DNA from 2 places in the Mannheimia massilioguelmaensis genome. Region 2 is predicted to be linked to the other one. Evidence: riboswitches for the same ligand, from Rfam matches in the RefSeq annotation. Region 2 holds a riboswitch; the other holds the start of a gene.
What was found. A riboswitch is a leader RNA that binds a small molecule or an ion and turns the genes downstream of it on or off. The one in region 2 is predicted to bind molybdenum cofactor.
Positions count from the first base shown of each region.

Region 1 (10,562 bases), on a different contig from region 2:
AAACATTAGCTGAATTATCAGTAAAAAATGGCTGGTTACCACTATTTGATTTTGCATATCAAGGTTTGGCTAATGGTTTAGATGAAGATGCAACAGGTTTACGTATTTTTGCTGAAACCCACCGTGAATTACTGGTTGCAAGCTCGTTCTCTAAAAATTTTGGATTATATAATGAACGTGTAGGTGCTTTAACGATTATTGCAGATGATGCAGAAACAGCCAATAAAGTATTAACGCAAGTGAAATCTATTATTCGTACAATTTATTCTAATCCACCTGCACATGGTGCTAAAACAGTTGCAACAGTATTGGCTGATCCAACTTTACGTCAAGAATGGGATAATGAATTAACTGAAATGCGTGAACGCATTAAAACGATGCGTGAACAATTAGTCTCCTTATTAAAAGAATTTGGTGCACAAGAAGATTTTAGTTATATCATTGATCAAAAAGGAATGTTTTCATTTAGTGGATTAACTGCAGAACAAGTTGATCGTTTAAAAGAAGAATTTGCAATTTATGCTGTTCGTTCTGGACGAATCAACGTTGCAGGAATTACAGAACATAACATTCGCTATTTAGCAGAAAGCATTGTGAAAGTGCTTTAATAACTAGGATAGCGCAATAGAAACAAAAAGTGCGGTAAAAATACCGCACTTTTTTATATTTATCACATAAAACAGCATCTACCATTTTTCTAATGCTTCTTTATCTGAATGTCTTGCCTCAATCCAACGTTCACCTTTATCTGTCTGTTCTTTTTTCCAAAAAGGTGCTTTAGATTTTAAATAATCCATAATAAATTCATTAGCATGATAAGCATCACCACGATGTGCAGAACTGACGCCAACCAAAACAATTTCATCCCCCATATGCAATAAGCCAACACGATGAATCACTGAAACACGTTGAAGCTGCCAACGCTGTGTTGCCTCATCTACAATTTCTCTCAATGCTTTTTCTGTCATTACAGGATAATGTTCTAGATAAAGACTTGATACTTCATCACCTAAATTTAAATCACGCACTTTACCTACAAAAACGACTGCAGCACCTACAGAATTAGGCTCAGATAACCAACGATATTCTGCATTTTGATCAAATTCAGCTTCATGAACAGCAATTTTTACATCAGTCATCTTAACCACCTGTTACAGGCGGGAAAAATGCAATTTCATCGCCTGCTTTAATCGCAGAATCTAATGGAGATAACGTTTGATTAATGGCAACTAATAATTTATCGGACTCTAAAGCAAGGGGCCATTTCCCCCCTTGATTGGCTAAGTGTACACGTAATGCTTCAGCAGTTGGAAATTCTGCTGAAATATTTAATTCATCAACACCCACTAATTCTCTAGTCTGAGCAAAAAATAATACTCTTAACATAGTTCTATCTCTACTTTATTAGCAATGAAATGCCCCGATTTACCACCACTCTTTTCTAATAATCTAAGATTAGAAATTAGCATATCCTTTTGTACTGCTTTACACATATCATAAATAGTTAAAGCAGCCACACTTGCAGCGGTTAAAGCTTCCATTTCTACTCCCGTTTTGCCAGTTAATTTGCATAAACTTTCAATACGGACTTGATTGGTTTCTGGCAAAGCTTGTAATGAAACTTCCACCTTAGAAAGTAGCAATGGATGACATAAAGGAATAAGCTCCCATGTGCGTTTTGCAGCTTGAATACCAGCAATCCGAGCCGTCGCAAAAACATCGCCTTTATGATGTTGGCCTGAAAGAATCATCTCTAAAGTCTTAGGTGACATTGTCACATAAACCTCGGCTCTTGCTTCTCGAACAGTTTCTTGTTTAGCAGAAACGTCCACCATATTGGCTTCGCCATTACTATTGATATGGGTAAATGTTGTCATAAGATTTTTTTATTTTAATTACTCTAAGTGCGGTAAAAATTTAAAAAATTTTTAACCACCAATTGTTGCTAAATTTGTACGAATACCTGCATTTCCTTCGTGTAGGAAATGATGTTCTCGCTTGCTTTGTAAAGCGGCATATAAGCGTGATTGTAGAATCACTTGCTGCTCATCTGAGGATAATAAATCTCTCAGTTCAATACCTTCCTCACCAAACAAGCATAAGTGAAGCTTACCTTTTGCAGAAACTCTTAACCGATTACAACTCGCACAGAAATTCTTTTCATAAGGCATGATCAGACCAATCTCTCCGATATAATCAGGATGGCTAAAAACCTTTGCTGGCCCATCTGAACGTTCTTTTTGTTGCAATTGCCAACCATCTCTAATTAATTTATCGGCTAACACTTGGCCTGATAAATGATATTTATCAAAGAAACTATCCATTTCACCCGTTTGCATTAATTCAATAAAACGCATTTGAATTGGTTTATCTTTTACCCAAGCAACAAATTGAGAAAATTCTTTATCATTTAAATCACGCATTAATACCGAATTGACTTTTACTTTTGAATAACCAATTTCAAAAGCACGATCAATACCCTGCATCACATCATGAAATTTATTTTCGCCCGTAATACTATGAAACATCCTTGGATCAAGGCTATCCACACTCACATTAATTGAAGTAATACCTGCTTTTTGCCAGTCATCTACCTCTTTAGCCATGCGATAGCCATTAGTGGTTAACGCTACTTTTTTAATATTCTCTATCTGGCTAATAGTTTCAGCTATGGCTAGAAAATCTTTACGTAAAGTGGGTTCTCCTCCTGTAATACGAACTTTTTCAGTTCCCATTGCAGCAAAAGCAGTGGTGATTCGGCGAATTTCATCAACAGTCAAGAAACTTTCTCTATGAGCAGGAGGATGATAGCCATTAGGCAAACAGTAAGTACAACGGAAATTGCAAACGTCTGTTATCGACAATCGCAAATAATAGTATTCACGTTGGAATGCATCGACTAAGCGTTCGCTTCCAACATTTTTGATAGGAATTGTGTTCATTTAATACCTTTACTAAAAATGAGAGGATAAATCGTTTCCAATCTTATCCCTGAGCAACATGAACTGCTATTGCTGGCATTGCTACCCTATTTTCTAAAAAACGTAGGTAAACAAGCTCGGTATAATCAAAATTTGAATCATTTTAAAATGACTCACAAGATGGATACAAGTGTAATACATTAAGATACTTTGATCTAGATATAAAAAACAAAAAATTGTTTAAAATCAATTATATAATATATTATATAGCGCATGTGTAAATTTCAAACTTATTCATATGACAAATGTAAAACAAAAGAATTATTTATTATAATAGTCACTTACAATCATTTTGCATGTCTATTTTTTACGTTGCCATAATCAAAAAAATGAATATTATTGTATAGATAAGAAATAATAAGGAATATTTACAATGATGGAGCCAACTTATACACATCAATATTTGAATGAATCAAAGCATATTGTGGCAATTGGTGGTGGCCATGGACTTGGACGTGTCATGTCTTCTTTAAGTTTTATGAAAGAAAACTTATCTGGCATTGTGACTACAACTGATAATGGAGGGTCAACTGGACGTATTCGCTTACAACAAGGAGGCATTGCTTGGGGAGATTTACGCAATTGTTTAAGCCAAATTATTGCCAAACCCACCACTGCATCTGCTGTATTTGAATATCGTTTCACAGGAACTGGAGATTTAGCTGGTCACAATTTAGGTAACTTGATTTTGACTGCTCTCGCCAATATGGAAATTAGACCAACGGAAGCCGTTAATCTAATTAAAAACTTCTTACGAGTTAAATCTTCAATTATTCCAATGTCTGATATTCCTGTAGATTTAGCCGCAGTGTTAAAAAATGGTGAGCGTATTATTGGGGAAGTTGAAATTGATAGATTACCTGAACCACCAGTATCACTTTATTTAGAACCTAATGTGATTGCGACACCTGAATCAGTATTGGCTCTAGAAAAAGCAGATATTATTTTATTAGGTCCAGGTAGCTTTTTAACAAGTATTATGCCAGCATTATTACTTAAGGAAATAAAGGCTACTCTTCGAACAACAAAAGCTAAAATTATTTTTATTGATAATCTTGGACATGAAAAAAGTGCAGCCGCAAATCTTAGTTTAGATGAACGAATTCGTTGGATAAATAAAACTGTTGGTAAAAAAATTATTCATGGTGTTATTACGGATCCTAAATTTTCTCACAATTGCGATAACTTAGGCATCACAATAATGGCAAGACGATTAAATGCAGATGATGTATCATATCGCCATGATCGAATTTTGCTATGCCAAGCAATTGATGAGCTAATTGGGGAATTAACCTCATAAGATCTAAGGAGAATTTATGACTAAAAAAGTATTTATTGTGCATACCAGTCTTGTGAGCCATAAAGATTTAAATGCACTTTTCCATGAGATTATGCCTGATGTTAAAGTGCATAATATTGTTGATGATAGTTTATTGGAAGAAGTAAAAACTGTTGGTCATATTACTCCTAATATTGTCAGCCGTATGGTTGAATATTTTAAAAATGCAGAAAAGTGCGGTGCAAATTTAATTTTTAATCAATGTTCTTCTGTTGGAGAAGCCGCTGAAATTGCAGCAAAATCTGTTAATGTTCCAGTTCTGCGTATAGATCAAGCTATGGCAGAAAAAGCAATTGGCTTAGGTCAACGCATTGCCGTTGTTGGTACTGTGGCATCAACAATGGAGCCAAGTTGCCAACTTATTGAAAAAGAGGCACATAAACAACAAAAGCAAGTAGAAATTATTCCTTGTTTAATTGATGGTGTATTGGATATTTTGATGAAAAAAGGTCCTGAAGAACATAATCAATATATTTTAGAAAAACTAGAACAAATTCAAGAACAAGTCGATGTGATAGTGTTAGCTCAGGGGAGCATGGCTGTTTTAGAACCTCAATTAACGCTAATTAGAAAGTCTGTTTTAACCAGCCCTCGTTTAGGCGTTGAAAAGGCAAAAACGCTTCTTAATTTATAGTAATCTTTAAAGTGCGGTAGTTTTCTGTAAAATTCTACTCTCACTATATATTCAGTTTTAGTAAAAAAACCGCTTATTTAAAGCGGTTTTTTATTAGCTTATTTTTTAGCTTTACTGATCGTAACCCCTGTAAACCCAAACAGTAATGTAAGAATTAAGCAAAGATAACAGAAAAACGCATAAGGTACATAATCTAATACTGGAATACCCAATACACTGCTAACAAATACACCACAGACACTCCAAGGAACTAATGGATTAATCACAGTACCCGCATCTTCTAATGTACGAGATAGATTTTTAGGCGCTAAACCTAAACGATCATAAACAGGTTTGAATGCATTACCAGATAATAATAGACTGAGATATTGTTCCCCAACTAAAAAATTGACTCCAACCGCAGTACTTGCCACTACAAAAGTTACACGCCCAGTTGTAGTTAAGAAGCGATTTATCCCCGCAAGTAATGCAGGCAAGATACCTAATACTTGTAACAACCCACCTAAGCTTAAAGCTAATACCACAATACTAATAGTAAAGAACATACTATTAATTCCACCACGTGAAATAAGTGATGCCACTTCGCCTAAATTAAGGCTTTCAGCAGGTTTATAACCTGAGAAGAAATATCCACCTAATTCTTCTAATGTAGGTGAGCTATGAATATAGGTCACAATAAGTGATAAAACGATTGTAGTCACAATGATATAAATCGCATTGACACGTTTAATTGCCATTACAATGAGTGCCATAAAAGGCAATAATGCATACCAGTGTACTAAACCTGTAGAAACTAATTTTGTTTTCAATTCTTCAATATTTGCAAAGTCGTTTGCTGTTGCCGGTTCAGTAAAGAACCATAATAAGATTACAGTGAGAATCCAGGCTGGCACTGTGGTATACATCATATTACGAATATGTGAAAACATATCAATACCCACAATAGATGCCGCAATAGTGGTGGTATCTGAAAGCGGAGAAGTTTTATCCGCAAAGAATGCCCCTGAAACTACTGCCCCGGCTACAATCGCAGGATTAGCACCAAACGCAGAAGCCATGCCCATAAATGCAACCCCGACTGTCGCACTGGTCGTTAAGCTACTTCCTAATGACACACCAAAAATAGAAGATAATACAAAGGCTGAAATATAGAAAAGATTAGGAGAAATACCGCTTAAACCATAATACATTAAAGTTGGGATAGCACCTGACAACATTAAAGCTGAAACTAATAATCCAATAAAAAATAATAGATAAATCGCACCAATACCAGACATCAGCCCTTTCGCCATACCTTCTTGCATTTTGACAAAAGGAACTTTATTCACAAGTCCAAACATTAATAATGTAATAACCACTAAAAGAATAGAAATTTGTGGTACCCAGCCAAGAAAAATCATCGTAAAACCAAGAATAGCAACTGCAATAAGCGCCAAAAAAACAGCTGTAATAGGTTTAAGTTTTAATAAAACAGTATTCATTATTATTCCTTCTAAATTAAACCGAGATTAACAATAACAAAAAATTTCAGCAATTGCATTGATTAGATGCAATTTTTATTTATCAGATCAAATATTTTTTATAGAAAAATTTAAATTGTACGAAGGCTCATCAAATTTGTTGATCGCACAAACAAAAAGTGCGGTTGGTTTGCATAAAATTATTACAAATAAACCGCACTTCTACTATGCTTTGGGTTATTTTTTATGAGCAAACACTTTTACATTAGTAAAACCATTTTCTTTGAGATAAAGTGCTTGTAACTTGCTCATCACGCCTCTTTCACAATATAACGCATAAGTTTTATCTTGTGGTAATGTACTAAATTGAGAGGACAATTTATAGAATGGTAAATGTTTAACCTCATATCCTTCTAAGCTAAATGGACGTTCATCATGTTCTTCAGGGCTACGAATATCAAGAATAATATCATTTAGCGTAAGTACGGAAACTGTATCTATTTCAACAATCTCTTTTTCTGTTTGTTCAGCAATCTGACGAATATCTAAATATTGCGCATTGTCTACCGCACTATCTAATACATGAAAATTGAAGTTTATTTCTTCTTTTTCAATTTTTTCTTTAATTGCTTTTACGGTAGGATTTTTTGAAATGACACCACAGAATTCAGGCATCGATTTAGCAATATCTTCTGTACCAATTTGTTTCGCCATGGCGATAATTGTCTCTTTGTCATGGGTAATTAATGGACGTAACACCAATGCACTAGCGGCTTCATCAATTAAGCGTAAATTGGTCAATGTTTGGCTTGAAACTTGTCCTAAAGCCTCCCCTGTCACAATGGCTTGAATACCAAAACGTTCTGCTACACGGCTTGCTGCACGCACCATCATACGTTTTAGCACAACGCCCATTTGACCATTATCCACTTTCTCTAGAATTTCGCCTACGACGTCTTCAAAGTTAATTGCAATAAAACGAACTTTATGTGATCCACTATAACGATTCCAAATATGATAAGCCATTTGCTTCACACCAATTTCGTGAGCAGCACCACCAAGATTAAAGAAACAGTAATGTACTCGAGAACCACGGCGAATAAACATATAGCTTGAAACCCCCGAGTCGAAACCACCTGAAATAAGTGATAAAACATCTTCTTGGGTACCAATCGGATAACCACCTATGCCATCATGACGTGCTTTAACAAGCATCATGTGATCGTTCTCAATATCAATACGCACGGTGACGTCAGGATGGCTTAATTTAACTTTAGCTGATTCAATATGTTGATTTAAACCACCACCTACATAACGTTCCACATCCAATGAGCTAAATTCATGTTTACCCTTACGACGTACACGAACACAGAAAGTTTTATTTACTAAGGAAGATCCCACATCTGCTAAAGTTTGTTCAAAAATATCATGCATTGTAGTAAAAGGTTTCTCTTCTACTTCTAAAAAATGATGAATACCAGGAATACGACCTAGCAAGTCAATCAACATCTCACGATTTTCTTCATTTTTTGACCGCACTTCGATGTAATCCCAATGGCGGACCACCGCAACGCTATCATCATACTTATTTAATACATTACGAATATTACCCGTTAAAATTTTCACGAAGCGTTTACGTACACTTTCGCTTTTAATCATAATTTCAGGAAATAGTTTAATTACAAATTTCATAGTTATCAGTTATATCAGTTATAGGAAACGTATTATTATAACAAATTTTTTAAGGATACCCAATCATCATCAACTGTACTGCTCAGATCTGTATATTTCCTATTTTTCTAAGAAAAATAATATTTTATACTAACACTGTGAATAAGGGTATTTAGACTTTATTCATCTGCTGAAGCAGAAATTTCTCATAAATTTGTAAGGAAAAAAAATGAAAAAATATGTTATGACTCTCGCCATTTCATCCTTTTTATGTACACAAAATGTTATAGCAATGCCAGTGGAATTTGCTATAGGAAGTGAGTTCTATAAAGAAACCTATCGTGAATATCAAGATGGTCAACGTTTTATGCAACAACGTGGAAATCTTTGGTCTCTCACTGGTTCAGCTGCCTATCTATTCAATGAACATCATGCAGTTAAAGTAGAGGGGCGTTTTTCTAAAGGGAAAATTACTTATACAGGTGCAGAACAAGAAGGAAATTATGGTTCTGTAGTTAATAAAAATCTTCCTCGTAAAGTATATGATATCAGAGCCTTATATCAATATCGTTGGAATCCATTTAATTCAGCGACAGAAATGTTTGTTGAGCCTGGTATTGGATATCGTGTATTACGTGATTTAAGTAGTAAAGTGGCTACTGACGATTACGATCGTAAAAATGAAATTGTATATGCTCATTTAGGCTTAGGGTTAAATATTCCATTTTCCGAAAACTATATGTTCTCACCTAAAATCAGCTATCATCAATTATTACAAGGCAAACAATATTCCTACATTGATTCTACAATTCTTAATCATCAACATAATGGTAAAGGTATTGAGGTAGAATTATTACTTGCAAAAAAATTTGCTAATAATACTACGTTAGCTGTGGGTCCATTCTATCGTGGTTGGAAAGTCTTTAAATCTGATTCTGTCACTGAAATTGATGAAGATACAGGAGAACAATTCGCACTTTCTGAACCGAAAAACTATACACATGAGGTTGGATTTAAAATAGAATACCGTTTCTAATTATACAGACTCTTATTGAAATCCCTAAAGAATTGATTTTAGGGATTTTATTTTTTTAACATCTGATTAAAAATGCAGTACAATACAAAATCAAAATTATCACCCAAAGGATAATATTATGGCTCGTAAGCCCAAACAAGATTCAAGTTTAGACTTTGAAACAGTACTAACACAATTAGAAACCATTGTTACTCGTTTAGAAGGTGGCGATTTACCCCTTGAAGAAGCCTTACAGCAATTTGAAAGTGGCATCAATCTAGCTAAATTAGGGCAACAACGTTTGCAGCAAGCCGAACAACGTATTCAAATTTTGCTAGAAAAAAATACCTCTGCTAAATTAGAGGAATATCAAGCTAGCGATGAATAAGTGAGTCTATAATGTATCAATTTGCTGATGATTTACAACAAACACAACATCGAGTTAATCAATTTTTAACTAATCAATTTCAACATATTGATAGTCATTCATCTCCTCTCGCTGATGCCATGAAATATGGATTATTGTTAGGAGGAAAACGTATTCGTCCTTTTTTAGTCTATGCAACAGGACGTATGCTTGGTGCGGATATGGCCCAACTTGATTATGCAGCGGCGGCTATTGAAGCTATTCATGCATATTCATTGATTCATGATGATTTACCTGCAATGGATAACGATACATTGCGTCGGGGCCAGCCAACTTGTCATATTGCTTTTGATCATGCGACGGCTATTTTAGCTGGCGATGCGTTACAAGCTCTTGCTTTTGAAATTATCACAAATGCTACCGCACTTTCCACTGAACAACGATTACGTTTAGTACAAGTGTTGAGCCATCATTCAGGCGTTTTTGGCATGTGTTTAGGTCAAAGCCTAGATCTAATCTCAGAACATAAACAAATCCAATTAGCTGAATTAGAATTGATTCATCAAAATAAAACAGGTGCTTTACTTTCTGCTGCATTAATTATGGGATTTATTTGTTCGCCACATTTTGAAAATAAAGCATTGGAACAACAGTTAATGCGTTATGCAGCCGCAATAGGTTTAGCTTTTCAAGTACAAGACGATATTTTAGATATTGAAGGCGATCAACTTACTATTGGTAAAAATGTAGGTTCCGATCTAGAATCAGATAAAAGTACTTATCCAAAATTATTAGGCTTAGCAGGAGCAAAACAAAAAGCTCAAGAGCTTTATCAAACAGCGGTGGGAACTTTAGAAAATTTACCTTTTGATACAACCGCACTTCGAGCACTAGCCGAATTTATTATTAATAGACAAAGTTAATTTGTGGGACTGACTAACAAATGCAAAATTATCCACTTTTATCCTTAATTAATTCTCCAGATGATTTGCGTCTTTTAAATAAAGAGCAACTGCCTCAAGTCTGTAATGAGTTACGTGAATATTTATTAGAAAGCGTTAGTCAAACAAGTGGTCATTTGGCCTCTGGTTTAGG
Region 1 is NZ_CDQL01000008.1:358,492-369,053, forward strand. It holds gene BN1226_RS09975 (amino acid aminotransferase) at 1-608, shown strand, start outside; gene moaE (molybdopterin synthase catalytic subunit MoaE) at 687-1,139, opposite strand; gene moaD (molybdopterin synthase sulfur carrier subunit) at 1,141-1,386, opposite strand; gene moaC (cyclic pyranopterin monophosphate synthase MoaC) at 1,380-1,877, opposite strand; gene moaA (GTP 3',8-cyclase MoaA) at 1,929-2,942, opposite strand; molybdenum cofactor riboswitch at 2,931-3,076, opposite strand; gene BN1226_RS10000 (gluconeogenesis factor YvcK family protein) at 3,355-4,281, shown strand; gene BN1226_RS10005 (aspartate/glutamate racemase family protein) at 4,298-4,954, shown strand; gene nhaC (Na+/H+ antiporter NhaC) at 5,053-6,435, opposite strand; gene thiI (tRNA uracil 4-sulfurtransferase ThiI) at 6,652-8,106, opposite strand; gene BN1226_RS10020 (hypothetical protein) at 8,315-9,121, shown strand; gene xseB (exodeoxyribonuclease VII small subunit) at 9,240-9,488, shown strand; gene ispA ((2E,6E)-farnesyl diphosphate synthase) at 9,500-10,390, shown strand; gene dxs (1-deoxy-D-xylulose-5-phosphate synthase) at 10,411-10,562, shown strand, end outside.
Region 1: linked by a shared signal. The riboswitch ahead of moaA (GTP 3',8-cyclase MoaA) and the one ahead of torA (trimethylamine-N-oxide reductase TorA) in region 2 are both predicted to bind molybdenum cofactor.

Region 2 (10,562 bases):
AATAATGTATTCATTTTTTACACAGCGTTTAAGCCAATTACAACAACAAGGACAGTTCCGCTGTTTAACGAGTTTGCAACACTCAGGAAAATGGGTGGAAAAGTGCGGTCAAAAAATGCTAAATTTTTCATCAAATGATTATTTAGGTTTGGCAAGTGACCATTCACTTTATACAGAATTTATGCAGCAACAAGCTGAATTTCCACAACCTCTCACCTCTTCTTCATCACGTTTATTAACAGGTAATTTCCCCATATACCAAGCTTTGGAAGAGCGTATTGCACAGCAATTCGGACGAGAAAGTGCATTATTATTTAATAGTGGTTATCATGCTAATATTGGTATTTTGCCCGCTGTAGCAGATAAAAATACGCTGATTTTGGCAGATAAATTAGTCCATGCCAGCTTGATTGATGGTATTCGCTTATGCGAAGCAAAATTTATTCGCTATCGTCATAATGATATGGAGCATTTAGCTCAATTATTAACGAAAAATGCACCGCACTTTGCGCGTTTAATTGTGGTGACAGAAAGCCTATTTAGTATGGATGGAGATATCGCTGATTTGCCTCAATTAGTGCGTTTCAAACAACAATATTCTCATTTAATGCTCTACGTCGATGAGGCACATGCTATCGGTGCTTATGGCGAAAAAGGGCTAGGTATGGCAGAGGTTTTTCAATGTATTCCTCATATTGATTTTCTTGTTGGAACTCTTGGCAAAGCCATGGCATCAATGGGGGCTTATGTAGTTTGCGACCAGTTGATTAAAGATTATCTTATCAACTTTATGCGTCCTTTAATTTTTTCTACGGCGTTACCGCCAATAAATATCGCTTGGACTCATTTCTTGTTTGGTAAATTGGAGGAATTAAAACCGAAACGCCAGCATTTAGCTAAACTTGCTCAGCATTTACGTGATCAACTCAACCAATTTTCTATCTTGCCTATTCCATCGCAAAGTGGCATTGTGCCTTTTATTATTGGAGATAACCAACGTACTGTTGATGTGGCATTAAACTTACAAAAAAATGGCTTTTATTGTTTGCCTATTCGTCCACCAACAGTACCTAAAGGCACTGCACGTATTCGTCTTTCAGTCACAGCAGATATGACGTTGCAAGAAATTGATGAACTTATTGTAAATTTAAAATCTATGGTAAAAAATCAAAAATGAAAACCACATTTATTAATCAACAAGGTGAACATTTAATCCTGTATTTTGCGGGCTGGGGAGCGCCCACTGAGTTGGTGTCTCATTTAATTTTACCTGAAAATCATGATTTGCTAATCTGTTCTGATTACCGGAATTTAGACTTTAATGTTGATTTAACGCATTATCAAAATATGCATTTAGTGGCTTGGTCAATGGGCGTCTGGGTGGCAGAGCAAGTAATTGATTTTACACTTAAATCGGCTACGGCTATTAATGGCACAAGCCATCCTAGACATAATCAATGGGGCATTCCTGAGGCTATTTTTGATGGTACGTTAGCAAGTTTGGATGCTGATAATTATCAAAAATTTGTGCGACGTATTTGTGGTAATAGGACTAATTTACAACATTATTTAGCACACACTCAACGGGATTTTGTGGAAATTAAACAAGAATTAGAATGTTTAGCCAAATTTCTGCCATCATCCAAATCTTCGCAGTTTAGCTGGACAAGCGCCATTATTGGTGAACAAGATCGTATTTTCCCTGTTGAGAATCAGTTAGATTTTTGGCAACAGAAAAATGTATCTATGCATTTACTAGAAGCACCTCATTACTTATTTGCCCAATATCAAAGTTGGAATGAATTATGCTAGATAAAGCCAAAATTAAGCAATGTTTTAGTCAAGCAATGGCAAATTATGACCAAAACGCTCAGGCTCAACAACAGATTAATGCTCATCTTGTGCAATTGCTAGCCACATCTTCATTTTCAAAGGTGTTAGAAGTGGGCTGTGGTACAGGCGATTTAACAAGACGAATGGCACAACAACACCATATTTCCCATTGGACATTAAATGATCTTTGCGATAGTCGTTCATATTTTGATTTTCTACCGTCAAACCAATGGGAATTTTGTCAAGGCGATATTGAACAACAAGATTTTGAACAGTCTTTTGACTTAATTATTAGTGCATCTGTAGTGCAATGGTTGAAGGATAAAGAAGGTTTTTTACAGCGTTGTCAACAATGGTTGAAGCCAAAAGGATTGTTATTATTTAGTAGTTTTTTATCGGATAATTTACCCGAAATTCAAAAAATTACAGGTGTACATTTAAACTATCCAACGGCTTCTCAATGGCAACAATGGTTAGCACCATATTTTGATTGTTTAAAATGGCAACAAGGCTCAATTAAGCTGCATTTCTCTGATCCAATTAACGTATTGCAGCACTTAAAAAATACTGGTGTTACTGCGACCAGTCAAAAGGGATGGACAAAGGGAAAATTACAGCGATTTTGTCAACAATATTCCCATCAATTTCAAGAACCACAAGGCGTCACACTGACTTATTCGCCTTTTTATGCTTTGGTAAGGAAAATAACATGATAGCTCAAATTTATTTTGTATCAGGAATTGATACGGATATTGGTAAAACAGTGGTTACAGGTTGGCTTGCAAAAAGATTTACACAACAAGGCAAAAAAGTGATCACTCAAAAAATGATACAAACAGGCTGTGTTGATTATTCTACTGATATTCAAACTCATCGACAAATTCAAGGTATTGAGATGACGTCATTTGATAAAAATGGCACCACTTGTCCTTATTTATTTGCCTATCCTTGCTCACCTCATCTTGCTGCACAGCTTGAACAAAAGCCAATTGATCCAAATTTTATTCAAAAATCTACCGCACTTTTAGCCGAACACTACGATATCGTCTTACTAGAAGGGGCGGGGGGGTTAGCTGTCCCTTATAATGATACTGAAATTACCTTGGATTATTTAACGCAACAACGCTATCCAGTGATTTTGGTGACATCAGGCAGATTAGGCAGTATTAATCACACAATATTAAGTTTACTTGCTTGCCGACAATTAAAAATTGAAGTCGCAATGGTGGTATTCAATAATTATCCTAACCTAGATGAACTGATTACAGACAATACTAAAGATTACTTACAGCGCTATTTACAGACACATTTTCCAGCAACAGAGTGGTTAGAAGTTGGCGAGATCGAAGTTTGTTAAATCTATTATAAAATTTCCACGGAATTTCATATGTGTTTTAACATTGGCGAATGTTTTTAGCAGAGATTATTTTGCCGTACACTAAACTATCAGTCTATTGAGTTGTTGATTGCTGTTAGATACTGAGTAAAGTGCGGTAAGATTTTTAAAAATTTTATCGCACTTATATCTTTATTAGATAAAATCCCCTAATAATAAGCAGGGGAATCTTGGAAATTAATATGATGAATTAGAATGGAATGTCATCATCGAATGCATCTACAACAGGCTCTGGCGTAGCAGCCGGCTTACTTGCTGGTTGGGCTGCACGAGGTTGTGCTTGATAGCCAGAATTACCAGCATTAAAGTTATTTGCAGTAGGTGCAAAATCACCACCTTGTTGACCACGAGCACCTAACATTTGTAATACATCGCCTTGGATTTCAGTGGTGTAACGATCTTGACCGTTTTGATCTTGCCATTTACGTGTTTTTAATTTTCCTTCAACATAAACAAGCGAGCCTTTACGTAAGTATTCGCCAGCAACTTCAGCTTGACGGCGAAAGAAAACGATACGGTGCCATTCAGTAACTTCACGACGTTCGCCAGTGTTTCTATCGTTCCAGCTTTCACTTGTTGCAACGCTAATATTTGCTACTGCATCACCATTCGGCATGGTACGCATTTCGGGATCATTACCTAAGTGACCCACGATAATTACTTTATTAATTCCAGCCATAATTTCCTCTAATTTATTATTGTTTATATTGTTTCAAAATTTAAAAGTGCGGTTATTTTGCCTGAAATTAGGAAAAAGATCTATAAAATTTCACTGGATATTTTAACAGTTTATAAAATATGCGATAATGCTCGCAATTTGAAAAATTTTTAAGCAGTAATTAGGAATTTATGGACGTTATCGATATACGTGGGGCTCGCACTCACAATCTTAAAAATATCAATTTAATTATTCCTCGCGATAAACTTATTGTTATTACAGGGCTTTCTGGTTCAGGAAAGTCTTCACTTGCATTTGATACGCTTTATGCAGAGGGGCAACGCCGTTATGTGGAATCATTGTCTGCATATGCTCGTCAATTTTTGTCTTTAATGGAGAAACCCGATGTAGATCATATTGAAGGGTTGTCTCCAGCTATTTCTATTGAACAAAAATCTACTTCTCACAATCCTCGCTCAACAGTGGGTACGATTACTGAAATTCATGATTATCTTCGTTTATTATTTGCTCGTGTTGGTGAACCTCGTTGCCCAGAGCATAATGTGCCTCTAACTGCACAAACTATTTCGCAAATGGTGGATAAAGTTTTATCGATGCCAGAAGGCAGCAAAATGATGTTACTTGCCCCAGTGGTAAAAGCACGTAAAGGTGAGCATATCAAAATATTAGAAAATATTGCGGCTCAAGGTTATATTCGCGCTCGTATTGATGGTGAAATTTGTGATTTATCCGATCCTCCTAAATTAGAATTACAGAAAAAACATAGTATTGAGGTGGTGGTAGATCGTTTTAAAGTGCGTTCTGATCTTGCAACGCGTTTAGCTGAATCATTTGAAACAGCCCTTGAATTGTCTGGTGGTACTGCTATTGTCGCAGATATGGATGATCCCAAAAAAGAAGAGTTGGTCTTTTCTGCAAATTTTGCTTGTCCGCATTGTGGTTATTCTGTTCCTGAATTAGAACCTCGTTTATTTTCTTTTAATAATCCAGCAGGTGCTTGCCCAACTTGTGATGGTTTAGGGGTTCAGCAATATTTTGATGAAAAACGAGTAGTGCAAAACCCAAGTGTTTCCTTGGCTAGTGGTGCAGTAAAAGGTTGGGATAGACGTAATTTCTATTATTATCAAATGTTGACTTCTTTAGCTGAGCATTATCATTTTGATATTGAAGCACCTTATGAGTCTTTAGCAAAGAATATTCAAAATATCATTATGAATGGTTCGGGCAAAGAAGAAATTGAATTCAAATATATGAATGACCGTGGTGATGTAGTTGTGCGTCGCCATCCATTTGAAGGTGTTTTGAATAATATGGCTCGTCGTTATAAAGAAACTGAGTCGATGTCTGTACGTGAAGAATTAGCCAAAAATATTAGTAATCGTCCTTGTGTGGATTGTGGTGGTTCACGCTTACGCCCCGAAGCACGCCATGTTTATATTGGTCAAACGAATTTGCCTGATTTGTCAGAAATGAGCATCGGTGAAGCTTATAGTTTCTTTGAGAAAATGGCGCTAGCGGGGCAAAAAGCCCAAATTGCAGAAAAAATTCTTAAAGAGATCAAAGAGCGTTTATCTTTCTTAGTGAATGTTGGTCTAAATTATTTATCGTTATCTCGTTCGGCAGAAACATTATCTGGTGGTGAAGCACAACGTATTCGTCTTGCAAGCCAAATTGGTGCAGGTTTAGTCGGGGTAATGTATGTGCTTGATGAACCATCAATTGGCTTGCATCAGCGTGACAATGAACGCTTACTGAATACTTTAATTCACTTACGTAATCTTGGAAATACGGTGATTGTTGTAGAGCATGATGAGGATGCTATCCGTCTTGCAGATCATATCATTGATATTGGACCAGGTGCGGGAGTGCATGGTGGTTCTGTGATTGCAGAAGGGACTGCCGAGCAGATAATGAAAAATCCAAATTCTATTACTGGTAAGTTTCTCTCTGGTGCTGAAAAGATCGAAATTCCTAAAAAACGTACCGCAGTTGATAAAGATAAATTCTTACGCTTATATGGCGCAACAGGGAATAATCTGAAAAATGTCAATTTAGAACTACCCGTGGGATTATTTACTTGTATTACGGGTGTTTCAGGTTCAGGTAAATCTACGTTAATTAATGATACTTTATTTCCTATTGCACAAAATGTGTTGAATCGTGCCGATAACATTGAACATGCCCCTTATAAATCTATTGAGGGTTTAGGGTTCTTTGATAAAGTCATTAATATTGACCAAAGCCCTATTGGACGTACGCCACGTTCAAATCCTGCCACTTATACTGGTTTATTTACACCTATTCGTGAGTTATTCTCTGGCGTGCCTGAAGCACGTGCGCGAGGTTATAATCCTGGTCGTTTTAGCTTTAATGTGCGAGGCGGTCGCTGTGAAGCCTGTCAAGGTGATGGTGTAATTAAAGTGGAAATGCATTTTTTACCTGATGTATATGTACCTTGTGATCAATGCAAAGGAAAACGTTATAACCGTGAAACTTTGGAGATCCGTTATAAAGGTAAAACTATTCATCAAGTGTTAGATATGACGGTGGAAGAGGCAAGAGAATTCTTTGATGCGATTCCAATGATTGCTCGTAAATTACAAACCTTAATAGATGTTGGTCTGTCTTATATTCGTTTAGGTCAATCATCCACAACCCTTTCTGGTGGTGAAGCTCAACGTGTGAAACTTGCTACAGAATTATCTAAACGAGATACTGGTAAAACCCTTTATATCTTAGATGAACCAACCACAGGTTTACATTTTGCGGATATTAAACAGTTACTTGAAGTGTTGCATCGACTACGTGATCAAGGCAATACCATTGTAGTAATTGAACACAATTTAGATGTGATTAAAACGGCAGATTGGATTGTTGATTTAGGTCCAGAAGGCGGTAATGGAGGTGGTCAAATTATTGCTACAGGTACCCCTGAACAACTTGCTAAATCGACGAGTTCGCATACTGCAAGATTCCTTAAACCAATACTTGAAAAAAATTAACTAAAATCTGACCGCACTTCTAGGTAAATTTGGAGTGCGGTTACTTTTTGAACTTTATTTGATTTAAAACAAATAAATCTTTTTTTTACCATGACTAAACCCTTTCAGTTGCTTTTGTTTATTGCTTCATTTGATTAATTCACTATACTAGAAAATATTTGATTAACTATAATTAGTTAATTTTTATATATTTTTTTATATAACGATGGAGTGCTGTATGTCAGAACGTAAAAAGATTTCGTGGTTGTGGGGATTATTGTTATTAGTGATTGGTGCAGTATTGCTGTTCACTACACAATACATTATGAAAGCAACAAGTTCGCAAGAATTTTGTTTAAGTTGTCACTCAATGGAACAACCTCATGCGGAATATGAAGGAACAGTGCATTTTGCTAATGCAAAAGGTATTCGTGCTGAATGTTCAGATTGCCATGTTCCCCATGATGGAATCGCATACGTAAAAGCAAAAATTGTAGCTCTCAAAGATGTTTGGTACACCATGACTGGCAAGCTCTCTGATCAAGATGCTTTCGAAAAACATCGTTTAGAAATGGCTCAAAGAGTGTGGGAAGATATGAAAGCTAATGATTCAGCTACTTGTAAATCTTGTCATAGTTTTGATGCTATGGTGCTTTCAGATCAAAAAGAAGCTGCACAAAAAATGCATAAGTTAGCACAAGAAACAAATCAAACTTGTATTGATTGCCATAAAGGTATTGCACATTTTATGCCTGATATTCCAGTGGATAATGCCTCTGCTGGGGAATTAACTAAACACGCTGGACAATTTTCAGCAAGTGATAAAGTTTTATATAGTTTAGCAATGAGTCCAGCTCAGTTAGCTCAAGGTGGAGATTTGCGTTTAATGCCTTATGCTGAATTAACTAATTGGAAAGAAGATGGAGATAAAATTACTGCAACTATCAATGGCTGGCAACAAGTAGGTGCAGAAAGCATTGTTTATATGGATTTAGGAAAACGTATTAACGTTGCTTTATTAGGTGATGAAGTTAAAGATAAATTAAATGTCACTAAAACTGTTCATGATGATGTAACCAATTCAGATTGGAAACAAGTGAATTTTGAAGTAACGATTGCGAAAAGTGCGGTAACTTCTGATATAAATTCTTTAAATAGCTTTGGTAATAATTTAAATCAAACACATTGTAGTGGTTGTCATGCGGCAATTAGTGCAGACCACTATACTGCCAACCAATGGATTGGTGTTGTAAATTCAATGAAAGATCGTACTTCAATGAGTGCTGATGATGTACGTGCTGTGACTATTTATTTACAACGTAATGGCAAAGATATGGTAAAAAATAGCCATTAATATTCAGATTTAATAACATCTGGACTCCGAGCTTGTATTCCTAAGTTTAGTTTTTTAAATATGGAAGCAAAGCCTGAATAAGTTTTCTTGTTCACAGGATAGTAGAGAAATTTGCTATCCCCTCGTATTTAGAAAGGTGTCCTTGGGGCTTATAAGCAGTTATAAGCCTTAATTCAACTTGCTCAATAGTGAGGTAAACATGAAAACTCAAGACAAAATTAATGTCAAACGACGTGACTTTCTTAAAAATTCTTCTCTAGGGATTGCTGGTGCATCTTTAGCTAGTACTGGTGTAGTTGGATCTTTAGCATCTATGCCAGCTCAAGCGGCTGAAAGTAGCACAGTAGTGACTGCTGCACATTGGGGACCACTAGGTGTGGTTGTCGAAAATGGTAAAGTCGTTAAGTCTGGCCCTGCTATTCCTGCACCGATCGAAAACGAATTACAATCTGTAGTTGCAGAGCAACTTTATAGTGAAACTCGTGTTAAATATCCAATGGTGCGTAAAGGCTATTTAGAGGGTAATAAAGATACTACTTTACGTGGTCATGATGAATGGGTTCAAGTCTCTTGGGATAAAGCATTTGAATTAGTCGCTGGCGAAATGAAACGTGTGCGTGAAGCTAATGGACCAAGTGGTATTTTCGCAGGTTCTTATGGTTGGTATAGTTCAGGTGCATTACATGCTTGCCGTACTCTTCTTCATCGTTATATGAATGTAACAGGTGGCTTTGTTGGTACTAAAGGTGACTACTCAACAGGTGCTGCTCAAGTTATCATGCCTCACGTATTGGGTACTATTGAAGTTTATGAACAACAAACTTCTTGGGAAACTATTTTAGAGACAACAGATACTATTGTGTTATGGAGTGCTAACCCATTAACAACAATGCGTATTGCTTGGACATCTACAGACCAAAAAGGTATCGAATACTTCAAGAAATTTAAAGAAACAGGTAAACGTATTATTTGTATCGACCCTGTTCGTAGTGAAACTTGTGAATACTTAGGTGCAGAATGGGTCCCTGTTAATACAGCTACTGACGTCCCATTAATGTTAGGTATAGCTCATACTTTAGTTACTGAGAAAAAACATGATGTTGAATTCTTGAAGAAATATACGAAAGGTTATGAGAAATTTGAAGAATACCTATTAGGTAAAACTGATAAACAACCAAAAGATGCTGATTGGGCAGCTAAAATTACAGGTGTTCCTGCTGAAACTATTAAAAAATTAGCGGTAGACTTTTCGAGCAAACGCACCATGTTAATGGGTGGTTGGGGAATGCAACGTCAACGTCACGGAGAACAATCTCACTGGATGTTAGTGACATTAGCTGCAATGCTTGGTCAAATTGGCTTGCCAGGTGGTGGTTTTGGTTTAAGTTACCATTATTCAAATGGTGGTGTGCCAACGACAACAGGCGGTATTCTCGGATCTATTTCTGCTACACCAGCAGGTGGTGAAGCAGGTGCTAAAACATGGTTAGATGAAACTTCTAAATTATCATTCCCATTGGCACGTTTATCTGAAGCATTATTAAATCCAGGTAAAAAAATTCAATACAATGGTACAGAAGTTACTTATCCTGATATCAAATTAATCTATTGGGCGGGTGGTAATCCATTTGTTCACCATCAAGATACCAATACTATGGTTAAAGCATGGCAAAAACCAGAAACTATCATTGTCAATGAAGTTAACTGGACACCTACAGCTCGTATGGCGGATATTGTTCTCCCTGCAACAACAAGTTATGAACGTAATGACTTAACTATGTCTGGTGATTATTCTATGATGAATATTTTCCCTATGAAGAAAGTTGTTGAACCTCAATTTGAAGCTAAAAATGACTATGATATTTTTACTGAATTAGCAAAACGTGCAGGTGTTGAAAAAGAATTTACTGAAGGCAAATCTGAAATGGATTGGTTAAAAGGTTTTTATCAAACGGCATTTGATGCAGCACGTAAAAATCGTGTCATCATGCCTAAATTTGAAAAATTCTGGGAAGATAACAAACCTCTTACTTTCGAAGCAAATGAGAAAGCAAAAAAATGGGTGCGTTATGAAGAGTTCCGAAATGATCCATTACTCAACCCTTTAGGTACACCATCAGGTAAAATTGAAATTTTCTCAGATGTTGTTGCAAAAATGAATTATGATGATTGTAAAGGTCACCCAACTTGGATGGAACCTGAAGAATATGCGGGTAAAGCTACCGAAGCTGAACCGTTGGCATTAGTGACACCACACCCATACTATCGTCTACATAGCCAATTAGCACATACTTCATTACGTCAAAAATATGCAGTAAA
Region 2 is NZ_CDQL01000004.1:314,008-324,569, forward strand. It holds gene bioA (adenosylmethionine--8-amino-7-oxononanoate transaminase) at 1-5, shown strand, start outside; gene bioF (8-amino-7-oxononanoate synthase) at 5-1,177, shown strand; gene BN1226_RS02950 (DUF452 family protein) at 1,174-1,812, shown strand; gene bioC (malonyl-ACP O-methyltransferase BioC) at 1,806-2,546, shown strand; gene bioD (dethiobiotin synthase) at 2,546-3,190, shown strand; gene BN1226_RS02965 (single-stranded DNA-binding protein) at 3,420-3,908, opposite strand; gene uvrA (excinuclease ABC subunit UvrA) at 4,079-6,910, shown strand; gene BN1226_RS02975 (NapC/NirT family cytochrome c) at 7,128-8,243, shown strand; molybdenum cofactor riboswitch at 8,256-8,398, shown strand; gene torA (trimethylamine-N-oxide reductase TorA) at 8,443-10,562, shown strand, end outside.